Marinobacterium aestuarii: one gene and its partner. The main gene of each other region encodes a partner of the protein of the gene in region 2 in a complex. Links are inferred from orthologs where the notes say so. Each region holds a gene or a part of one and is shown on either strand. Other genes may lie near its edges.

Region 1 (5,209 bases), 520 kb from region 2 along the record:
TCTGGACCCCAGCCGTTCAATCTTGTTCAGCTGAAGCAACCGAGGCCCGCCTGCCTGGCTCAGTTTTCTTGCCGTCAATTACTCCGTCTTCAGCAAGCAGGCACAAAAAAAGGCAGCCGAAGCTGCCTTTTTTAATCGTCTGAAATCAGGCGATTTTTACTTCATTTCCCAGCCAGTCAGTTCGGCAAGCGCCTTGCCGATATCGGCCAGGGAGCGAACAGTCTTGACGCCAGCGTCTTCCAGGGCGGCGAATTTCTCATCCGCAGTACCCTTGCCACCGGAGATGATCGCACCGGCGTGACCCATGCGCTTGCCAGCCGGAGCTGTAACACCTGCGATGTAGGACACAACCGGCTTGGTCACGTTGGCCTTGATGTAGGCTGCGGCTTCTTCTTCAGCGGAACCGCCGATTTCACCGATCATGACGATGGCTTCAGTCTGCGGATCCTTCTCGAACATCTCCAGGATGTCGATGAAGTTGGAACCCGGGATCGGGTCGCCACCAATGCCGACACAGGTAGACTGGCCAAAGCCCGCATCTGTGGTCTGCTTGACCGCTTCGTAGGTCAGGGTGCCTGAACGCGACACTATACCGACCTTGCCCGGCAGGTGAATGTGACCGGGCATGATGCCGATCTTGCATTCGCCCGGGGTAATAACGCCCGGGCAGTTAGGGCCCACCAGGCGTACGCCCAGCTCGTCACACTTGGCCTTGCACTGCAGCATGTCGATCACCGGGATGTGCTCGGTGATGCAGACGATCAGCTTGATGCCTGAATTGGCGGCTTCAAGGATGGAATCCTTGCAGAATGCAGCCGGCACGTAGATCACGGAGGCATCAGCGCCAGTCGCGTCAACGGCTTCCTGTACGGTGTTGAACACCGGCAGGCCCAGGTGCTCGGTACCGCCCTTGCCCGGTGTAACACCACCGACCATTTGGGTGCCGTATGCAATCGCCTGTTCGGAGTGGAAGGTACCCTGGCCACCGGTGAAACCCTGGCAGATGACCTTGGTGTCCTTGTTGATCAAAATCGACATTATTTACCCTCCGCTGCTTTAACCGCCTGCTGAGCACCGTCGGTCAGGCTGGTTGCTGCAATGATATCCAGTCCGGATTCAGCCAGACGCTGTGCACCGAGTTCCGCATTGTTGCCTTCAAGACGAACAACGACGGGCACGTTCACGCCCACTTCCTTAACCGCACCGATGATACCGTCGGCAATCAGGTCACAACGCACGATGCCGCCAAAGATGTTGACGAATACCGCTTTAACATTGTCGTCGGACAGGATGATCTTGAACGCTTCGGTAACACGTTCCTTGGTGGCACCGCCGCCAACGTCAAGGAAGTTGGCCGGCTTGCCGCCATGCAGCTTGACGATGTCCATGGTGCCCATGGCCAGGCCTGCGCCGTTAACCATGCAGCCGATGTTGCCATCCAGTGCCACGTAGTTCAGGTCCCACTCGGCCGCACGGGCTTCACGGGCATCATCCTGGGACGGATCGTGCATTTCCTGCAGATCCTTGTGACGGTAGAGTGCATTGCCGTCCAGAACGATTTTGGCGTCCAGGCAGTGCAGGTTACCGGCATCGGTGATGACCAGCGGGTTGATTTCCAGCAGCGCCAGGTCCTTTTCTTCAAACATTTTCGCAAGACCCATAAAGATGCTTACGAACTGCTTGATCTGGTCGCCCTTGAGGCCCAGTTTGAATGCCAGGTCGCGGCCCTGGTAGGGCTGCGCACCGGTCATTGGGTCGATGGTTGCCTTGAGAATCTTTTCCGGAGTCTCTTCTGCAACTTTCTCGATCTCGACACCACCTTCGGTGGAGGCCATGAACACGATACGACGTGAAGAACGGTCTACCACCGCACCCAGGTACAGTTCCTGAGCGATATCGGTGCAGGTTTCAACCAGAATCTTGGAAACCGGCTGACCGTTGGCATCTGTCTGGTAGGTCACCAGGTTTTTGCCCAGCCATTTTTCAGCGAATGCGCTAGCTTCTTCCGGAGAAGTGATCAGCTTGACGCCACCGGCCTTGCCTCGGCCACCGGCATGTACCTGCGCCTTGACAACCCACTGGCTGCCGCCAATTTTCTTCGCCGCAGCCGCTGCGTCTTCCGGAGTATCTACCGCGTATCCCTTGGAAACCGGCAGACCATAGGTGGCAAACAGCTGTTTACCTTGGTACTCGTGAAGGTTCATGCTCTTGTCCGTTGTCTGGTCAATTATGAATACTAAGCCCGCCAGGCGAGCATACAGTATTCGTGCTCACTCGTTTATACGACAAGCGTCTAATAGGAATGGCCGGATTTGTATCCGGCCATTCATAAGCCCGTTTTACCGGCTTATCTCTTTTTGCGGTTGGCGATATGGATCGCGTGGTTATCCACCGCCAGCGCTGCTTCATGTACCGCTTCGCTGACAGTCGGATGCGCGAACATGGTCAACTGCAGGTCTTCGGTAGTGGAGCAGAACTCCATCGCGATGACGCCCTGCGCGATCAGCTCGGACGCGATACCGCCGACCATGTGCACACCCAGCACGCGATCGGTGACTTCGTCAGAGATGATCTTGACGAAACCGTCGGTGTCGTTGGATGCCATGGCACGGCCGGACGCCGCGAACGGGAACTTGCCGGTTTTGTATTTCACGCCGGCCGCTTTCAGTTCCTGCTCGGTCTTGCCAACCCAGGCCAGTTCCGGGTGGGTGTAAATGATGTTGGGAACCACATCGTAGTTCACCTGCGCCTTGTGGCCCGCCACGATGTCGGCAACCATGATGCCTTCTTCAGACGCCTTGTGCGCCAGCATCGGGCCGCGTACCGAGTCACCAATGGCGAATACGCCCGGCATCTCGGTACGGCACTGCTCGTCAACCTTGATGAAGCCGCGTTCATCCAGCTCAACGCCGCTGTCACCTGCCAGCAGGTTCTGCGTCAGCGGGCGACGGCCAACCGCCACGATCAGCTTGTCGACGATCATTTCCTTGTCGCCTTCAGCGTCGGTGAATTTCACCTTCACTTCCTTGCCATCCAGAATCTCGGTGCCGGTTACGCGGGCGCCCAGACGGATATCCAGCTTCTGCTTCTTGAGCAGCTTGGCGGCTTCCTTGGCAACGTCCTGATCGGCCAGCGCCAGGAAGCTGTCCATGGCTTCCAGCACTGTGACTTCCGAACCCAGGCGAGCCCATACAGACCCCATTTCCAGACCGATAACACCGGCACCGATAACGCCCAGGCGTTTCGGCGTTTCATCGATGTTAAGCGCGCCTTCGTTGTCCAGGATCAGACCGTCGGTCAGAGGCGCCGGCGGAATGTTCACCGGCACGGAACCGGACGCCAGGATCACGTTTTCAGCTGCATGAACGCTGACAGTACCATCCTTTGCAGTGACTTCAACCTGCTTGCCCGCCAGCAGCTTGCCAGCACCTGCCAGCAGGGTTACGCCGTTGGCCTTGAACAGGCCGGCGATGCCACCGGTGAGGTTTTTAACGATGGTGTCCTTGCGGGCGACCATCTGTTTAACGTCCATCTGCACGTCGCTGACGTTGATACCGTGAACAGCTGCGTTGTCCTTCACTTCGTGGTACTTGTGCGTCGATTCCAGCAGCGCCTTGGACGGGATGCAACCCACGTTCAGGCAGGTGCCGCCAAGAACCGGAGCGCCCTTGCCATCAATCCACTTCTCGACACAAGCTGTTTTCAGACCCAGCTGAGCCGCACGAATCGCCGCCACATAGCCGCCAGGACCCGCACCAATAACAATTACGTCAAATTTATCAGACATTTCTTCCTATCCTTAAATGCTCTAGAAGTACGGTAGGCTGCTTAAACGTCCAGCAGCATGCGGGCCGGGTCTTCCAGCAGATCCTTGAGAGTGACCAGGAACTGGACAGCCTCTTTGCCATCGATCATACGGTGATCATATGACAGCGCCAGATACATCATCGGCAGGATAACAACCTGACCGTTGACCGCCATCGGGCGTTCCTGGATCTTGTGCATGCCGAGGATCGCAGTCTGCGGCGGGTTCAGGATCGGGGTGGACATAAGGGATCCGAAGACACCACCGTTGGTGATGGTGAAGGTGCCGCCCTGCATGTCGTTCAGACCCAGTTTGCCGTCACGGCCGCGCTTGCCGAAATCAGCAATGGTGGACTCGACGTCGGCCAGGCTCATGCTGTCGGTATCACGCAATACAGGCACCATCAGACCACGCTCGGTGGACACGGCGACGCCGATATCCTGGTAACCGTGGTAGACCATGTCATTGCCGTCGATGGAGGCATTGACCGCCGGGAAGCGTTTCAGCGCTTCGGTAGCCGCCTTGACGAAGAAGGACATGAAGCCCAGGCGCGTGCCGCCGTGTACTTTTTCGAACAGATCCTTGTACTGCTTGCGCAGCTCCATCACCGGCTTCATGTTGACTTCGTTGTAGGTCGTCAGCATGGCCGCGCTCTGCTGTGCTTCCACCAGGCGCTTGGCGATGGTGGCACGCAGACGCGTCATGGGTACGCGCTTCTCAACCCGCTCACCGGCAGCAACGCTGACGGCGACAGGTGCAGGTGCAGCCTTGGCCGCCTGAGGCGCTGCAGGAGCCGCCGCCGCGGGCGCCTTGGCACCGGACTTGATGAAGTTCTGTACATCTTCCTTGGTGATGCCGCCGCCTTTGCCCGTTCCGGCAATCTGGCTGGCATTCAGGTTGTTTTCGTCGATCAGCTTGCGTGCAGCCGGGCCAACCTTGTCGGCGTCGCCTGCGGCGGCGTCAGCAGCAGGTGCTGCATCAGCGCTGGTACCGGCAGCGCCGGCTTCAAACTGAGCAATCACTTCATCGCTGAGGACGGTTTCGCCTTCACCCTTGAGGATTGCCTTGATGACACCGTCAGCCGGTGCAACCACTTCCAGTACAACCTTGTCGGTTTCGATATCGACAATCAGCTCATCGGCCGCACAGGCTTCGCCAGGCTGCTTGTGCCAGGTCGTTACTGTGCCGTCTGCGACGGATTCCGGAAAAGTCGGGGCTTTGATTTCGATGGACATGTTGTTTCCTTGTGTGCTCCGCAAGGTCGTATCCCGCGATACGACCTGTCATTAACCGTTGAGTGCTTCGTTGACCAGCGCGTCTTGCTGCTCGATATGCACCGATATATGGCCCACCGCAGGCGCTGCCGCATGCGGACGTCCGACACCACCCAGGTGCAGTGCCGGA
Region 2 (5,222 bases):
AGCTACGCACCCCCCTGATCGTGGATGGCCGCAACCTCTACTCGCCGCAGGATGTCGCCAGGGCGGGCCTGGCCTACTACGCCGTCGGCCGCGGGGATTCACTGCAGGCCATGCCCCGCGACTAAACTGCGATGGGTAGCTACGGAGCCCTGCTCCTCGGCTTTGGCTCCTGCGCCGCCCTATCTCCTACATCCCTGTAGTCGTGTGCATCCATTGCACCCGCAGGATGACCGCCAGGGACGGCGGGAACTCTGGCTTTGCAGGAGCAAAAGGCAGGGACCGCCAAGGATGGCGGAAATGGCATTTTTGCAGGAGCAAAAAATGCCAACATACGTCCCTGTATAAAAAAGGCCACTCGATTGAGTGGCCTTTTGTTTGTATTGGTTAAATACATGAGTCTGTAGCTGTGTAAAAACGCTTCCCTTTCCCGGGCACGGCTTGCAGAGCAGACCGGTAAAAAATCAGGACCCCAAACAGGGCCCTGACGCCAAGGTTTTGGAAGTGGGTCTTTCCAAAGTGCTACAGCACCAAGCGACGGATATCGCTCAGCAGACTGTTCAGGTAGGTCAGGAAGCGTCCTGCATCCCCGCCATTAATCGCCCGGTGGTCATAGGACAGACACAGCGGCAGCATCAGGCGCGGCTCGAACTCCTTGCCATTCCAGCGCGGCTCTATGTCTGCCTTGGATACACCCAGGATGCCAACTTCCGGCGCCGGTACTATAGGCGTAAAGCCAGTACCGCCAATGCCACCCAGGCTCGAGATAGTAAAGCAGCAGCCCTGCATCTCGTTGGGTTTCAGCTTGCGATCCTTGGCCTTGCCAGCCAGTTCGTTCGCTTCCCGGGACAGCTCGTAGATGGACTTCTTGTCCGCATCCTTGATCACCGGCACCATCAGGCCGTTTGGCGTATCCACCGCCAGACCGACGTTGATGTATTTCTTCAGCACTATGTGCTCGCCATCAGCATGCAGAGAGGCGTTGAACTTGGGGTTCTCCTTCAGCGCCTGAGCCACCGCCTTGATGATGAACGGCAGCGGCGTGAGCTTGACGCCCTCTTTCGCTGCGGCGTCCTTCATTTCCTTGCGGAAGGCTTCCAGCTCGGTGATGTCCGCCTTGTCGAACTGGGTCACGTGCGGCACATTGAGCCAGCAACGGGTCATGTTCGCCGCCGTCACCTTGGCAATCTTGCTCATCTTCTGCAGTTCAATCTCGCCAAACTGGCTGAAATCGATCGCAGGGACGGCCGGAATACCGGAGCCGGTGGCAACACCAGCAGCAGGCTTCTCGGCCAGCGCCTTGAGCGAGACCTTGACGTAGTTCTGCACGTCTTCCTTGACGACACGACCACGACGGCCTGAACCTGCCACCAGCGACAGATCAACCCCGAACTCGCGGGCGATGGCGCGAACGGCCGGGCCTGCGTGCACGGCACGGTTCTTCTGCTCCAGTGCCTGGTTAACGGTCGCGCCTGGCGCCGCCTTGGCAGGCGCAGCAGGTGCCGCCACGGGTGCAGCTGCAGCAGCGGGAGCCGCAGCAGGTGCAGCAGCGGGCGCCGCGACCGCAGCACTACCGGCCACTTCCAGCGTGATGATCAGATCACCTTCGTTGCAGGTACCACCGGCACTGATGCTGACGGACTTGACGGTACCGCCCTTGGGCGCCGGCACTTCCATCGAGGCCTTGTCGGTCTCAACCGCGATCAGGCTGTCGCCCTCGGCAATGACATCACCGACCTTGACCAGGACTTCAATCACGTCCACATCGGTGGCACCGCTGAGATCCGGCACCCGAACCTCTTCGATACCACCGGCTACAGCCGGAGCTGCTGCAGGGGCCGGGGCTGCTGCAGGCGCAGCGGCCGGAGCCTGCGCCTGAGCCTGGGGCGCCGATGCTGCACTGCCTGCAACCTCCAGCGTCAGGATCAGGTCACCTTCATTGCAGGTGCCGCCGGCCACAATCTTGACTTCCTTGACCGTGCCGCCCATCGGGGCCGGCACTTCCATGGACGCCTTGTCGGTTTCGACCGCGATCAGGCTGTCGCCCTCGGCAATCACATCACCAGCCTTGACCAGGACTTCAACCACGTCAACATCGGAGGCACCGCTGAGATCCGGCACCCGGACTTCTTCAACACTTGCCGCAGCAGCAGCTGCAGCAGGTGCCGCAGGTGCCGCCGCGGGGGCTGGAGCAGGAGCCGCAGCAGCCGGAGCTGCTGTTGCGGAAGCTTCGGGGGCCGCTGCCGCGCCCGTTTCCAGAATCAGAATCTGGTCACCTTCGTTGCAGGTGCCACCCTCCTTGATAATCACTTCCTTGACTGTACCGCCATGGGTGGACGGTACTTCCATTGAGGCCTTGTCGGTCTCAACGGCAATCAGGCTGTCGCCCTCGGCGATAACATCGCCCGCCTTGACCAGTACCTCAACGACATCGACATCCGAGGCGCCACTGAGGTCTGGAACGCTAATTGTGATTGTGCTCACGATAATGTCCTCTACTAATTCTCAACCGTTACGAAGTTCACAGGAGCCTTAAACGGTCCAGGGCGCCGGTTTTTCCGGGTTCAGATTGAACTTCTGCATCGCCTTGGCAACATCGGTTGCAGGCACCTTGCCTTCTTCCTGCAGCGCCTTGAGCGCAGCCAGAACGACGTAGTAACGGTTAACTTCGAAGAACTCACGCAGCTTGGTGCGCGTATCGGAACGGCCGAAACCATCGGTACCCAGCACCTTGTAGCGGTGCGGGATAAATTCGCGCAGCTGATCGGCGAACATGCGCATGTAGTCGGTCGAGGCGATAACCGGACCCTGACGGTCCTGCAGGCACTCGGTCACGTAGGGTACGCGCGGCTCGTCGGTCGGGTGCATCATGTTCCAGCGATCAACTTCCTGTGCCTCGCGGCGCAGCTCATTGATCGAGGTGGTGCTCCAGACATCGGATTCAATACCGTATTCTTCACGCAGAATGATCGCGGCTTCACGCACTTCACGCAGGATGGTGCCACAGCCCATAAGCTGTACCTTGAGGTCGGCGCTCTTGCCTTCTTCAAGCAGGTACATGCCCTTGATGATGGCGTCCTCTGCACCCACCGGCATTTCCGGATGGGTGTAGTTTTCGTTCATCGTGGTGATGTAGTAGAAGCGGTTTTCCTGCTTCTTGTACATGCGCTCAAGGCCGTCCTGGACGATGACGGTCACTTCATAGGCGTAGGTCGGATCGTAGCTGACGCAGTTCGGGATCATCTGCGCCATCAGGTGGCTGTGACCATCCTGGTGCTGCAGGCCTTCGCCGTTCAGGGTAGTACGACCAGAGGTGGCGCCGATCAGGAAACCGCGCGCCTGGCTGTCGCCGGCCGCCCAGATCAGATCCATGACACGCTGGAAGCCGAACATCGAGTAGAAGATGTAGAACGGCACCATCGGGCAGTTGTTGTTGCTGTAGGAGGTGGCACAGGCCAGCCAGGCAGAGAATGCACCGGCTTCATTGATACCCTCTTCCAGCACCTGACCGGTCTTGGATTCCTTGTAGAACATGATCTGGTCAGAGTCATGGGGTACATAACGCTGGCCGGCCGAGGTGTAGATACCCAGCTGACGGAACATGCCTTCCATACCAAAGGTACGGGCTTCGTCCGGAACGATCGGCACTATGCGGTTGCCAATCTGCTTGTCCTTGACCAGCACGTTCAAGACACGGTTCAGACCCATCTGGGTCGAGAGCTCACGCTCACCGCTGGACTTGAGCTGGCTGGCAAAGGCATCCAGTGCCGGCGTTTCCAGCACGTCAAACTCGGTGCGACGGGTCGGGTAGAAGCCGCCGAGCTGCTTGCGGCGCTCGAACATGTACTTCATTTCCGGCGAATCAGGCGACGGACGGTAGTACGGAACGTCGTTCAGCTGCTCATCGGTCAACGGAATATTGAAGCGGTCGCGGAAGTCTTTCAGGTCGTCGACAGCCACTTTCTTGATGGAGTGGGTGTCATTCTTGGCTTCGCCTGAGGTGCCTGTACCGTAACCCTTGACGGTTTGCGCCAGGATAACGGTGGGCTGACCCTTGTGCTGATAGGCAGACTGGTAAGCCGCATAGACCTTGTACGGGTCATGACCACCGCGGTTCAGGTTCATGATGTCCTGATCGGACATATCCTTCACCATCTCAAGCAGTTCCGGGTACTTGCCGAAGAAATGCTCGCGGGTGTAAGCACCGCCGTTGGCCTTGTAGTTCTGCAGCTCGCCGTCACAGACTTCGTCCATGCGCTTTTGCAGCAAGCCAGTTGTGTCTTTTTCCAGCAGCGGATCCCAGTGGCGGCCCCACAGGCACTTGACCACGTTCCAGCCGGCGCCACGGAAGATGCCTTCGAGCTCCTGCACAATCTTGCCGTTACCGCGTACCGGCCCGTCGAGGCGCTGCAGGTTGCAGTTGATAACGAAGATCAGGTTTTCGAGATGTTCACGGCCGGCCAGGGAAATGGCACCCAGGGTTTCCGGCTCATCGCACTCACCGTCGCCCAGGAAAGCCCAGATCTTGCGATCACCGCGATTGATCAGGCTACGGGCAGACAGGTAGCGCATGACGTGCGCCTGGTAGATCGCCTGAATCGGCCCCAGACCCATGGACACGGTCGGGAACTGCCAGAAGTTCGGCATCAGCCAGGGATGGGGATAGGACGACAGACCATTGCCGTCCACTTCGCGGCGGAAGTTGTCGAGCTGCTCTTCGGTCAGACGACCTTCAAGATAGGCGCGGGCGTAAATACCGGGGGAAATATGCCCCTGGAAGAACACCATGTCGGCATCCTGCTCGCCTTCATTGCCGCGGAAAAAGTAGTTAAAGCCAATATCGTACAGCGTGGCGGACGACGAGAAGCTGGAGATGTGACCACCCAGGCCTTCCTTGTTGTCGTTGGCGCGCATGACCATCGCCATCGCGTTCCAGCGAATAAAGGAACGGATACGACGCTCAACAAACAAATCGCCCGGCATGCGACTTTCGTCTTTGGGGGCGATAGTGTTGCGGTATGGGGTCGTAGTGGCACCGACGCTACCTACGCCGATATCAGCGGCCTTGCGCCCCAGCTGTTTGAGAATAAACCGTGCACGATCATCGCCGTCGCTTTTGGCAACAGACTCCAGTGCATCCAACCATTCATGGGTTTCTATCGGATCAATATCTTCAACGAATTCTTGCACTTTGCTTTCTCCACTCATTCTTATTCGAGCAGTCA

The links. The genes of interacting proteins can lie anywhere in the genome.
Region 1: the proteins of aceF (region 2) and lpdA are in contact, whole or in part, in a crystal structure (PDB 1EBD), measured with the Geobacillus stearothermophilus proteins. The link is inferred for Marinobacterium aestuarii from one-to-one orthologs. Residues at the interface, in WP_033016211.1 of Geobacillus stearothermophilus: Ile130, Ala131, Met132, Pro133, Arg136, Arg140, Glu141, Asn155, Arg157; in WP_049624544.1 of Geobacillus stearothermophilus: Pro340, Ser341, Asp344, Tyr345, Arg403, Asp406, Val408, Glu431, Ala432, Gly433, Asp438.

The regions. Positions count from the first base shown.
Region 1 is NZ_CP015839.1:1,684,061-1,689,269, reverse strand. The notes cover bases 1,568-4,438. They hold lpdA (dihydrolipoyl dehydrogenase), read right to left. Parts: upstream 3,788-4,438; coding sequence 2,348-3,787; downstream 1,568-2,347. Other genes in these bases: odhB (2-oxoglutarate dehydrogenase complex dihydrolipoyllysine-residue succinyltransferase), read right to left, coding at 3,829-4,438; sucC (ADP-forming succinate--CoA ligase subunit beta), read right to left, coding at 1,568-2,204. Also shown: sucD (succinate--CoA ligase subunit alpha), read right to left, coding at 157-1,038; more of sucC, read right to left, coding at 1,038-1,567; more of odhB, read right to left, coding at 4,439-5,040; A8C75_RS07510 (2-oxoglutarate dehydrogenase E1 component), read right to left, coding at 5,092-5,209. UniProt on the Escherichia coli protein: Lipoamide dehydrogenase is a component of the glycine cleavage system as well as of the alpha-ketoacid dehydrogenase complexes.
Region 2 is NZ_CP015839.1:1,158,313-1,163,534, reverse strand. What follows is about bases 1-2,884. They hold aceF (dihydrolipoyllysine-residue acetyltransferase), read right to left. Parts: upstream 2,482-2,884; coding sequence 520-2,481; downstream 1-519. Other genes in these bases: aceE (pyruvate dehydrogenase (acetyl-transferring), homodimeric type), read right to left, coding at 2,530-2,884; A8C75_RS05090 (UDP-glucose dehydrogenase family protein), read left to right, coding at 1-125. In the rest of the region: more of aceE, read right to left, coding at 2,885-5,205.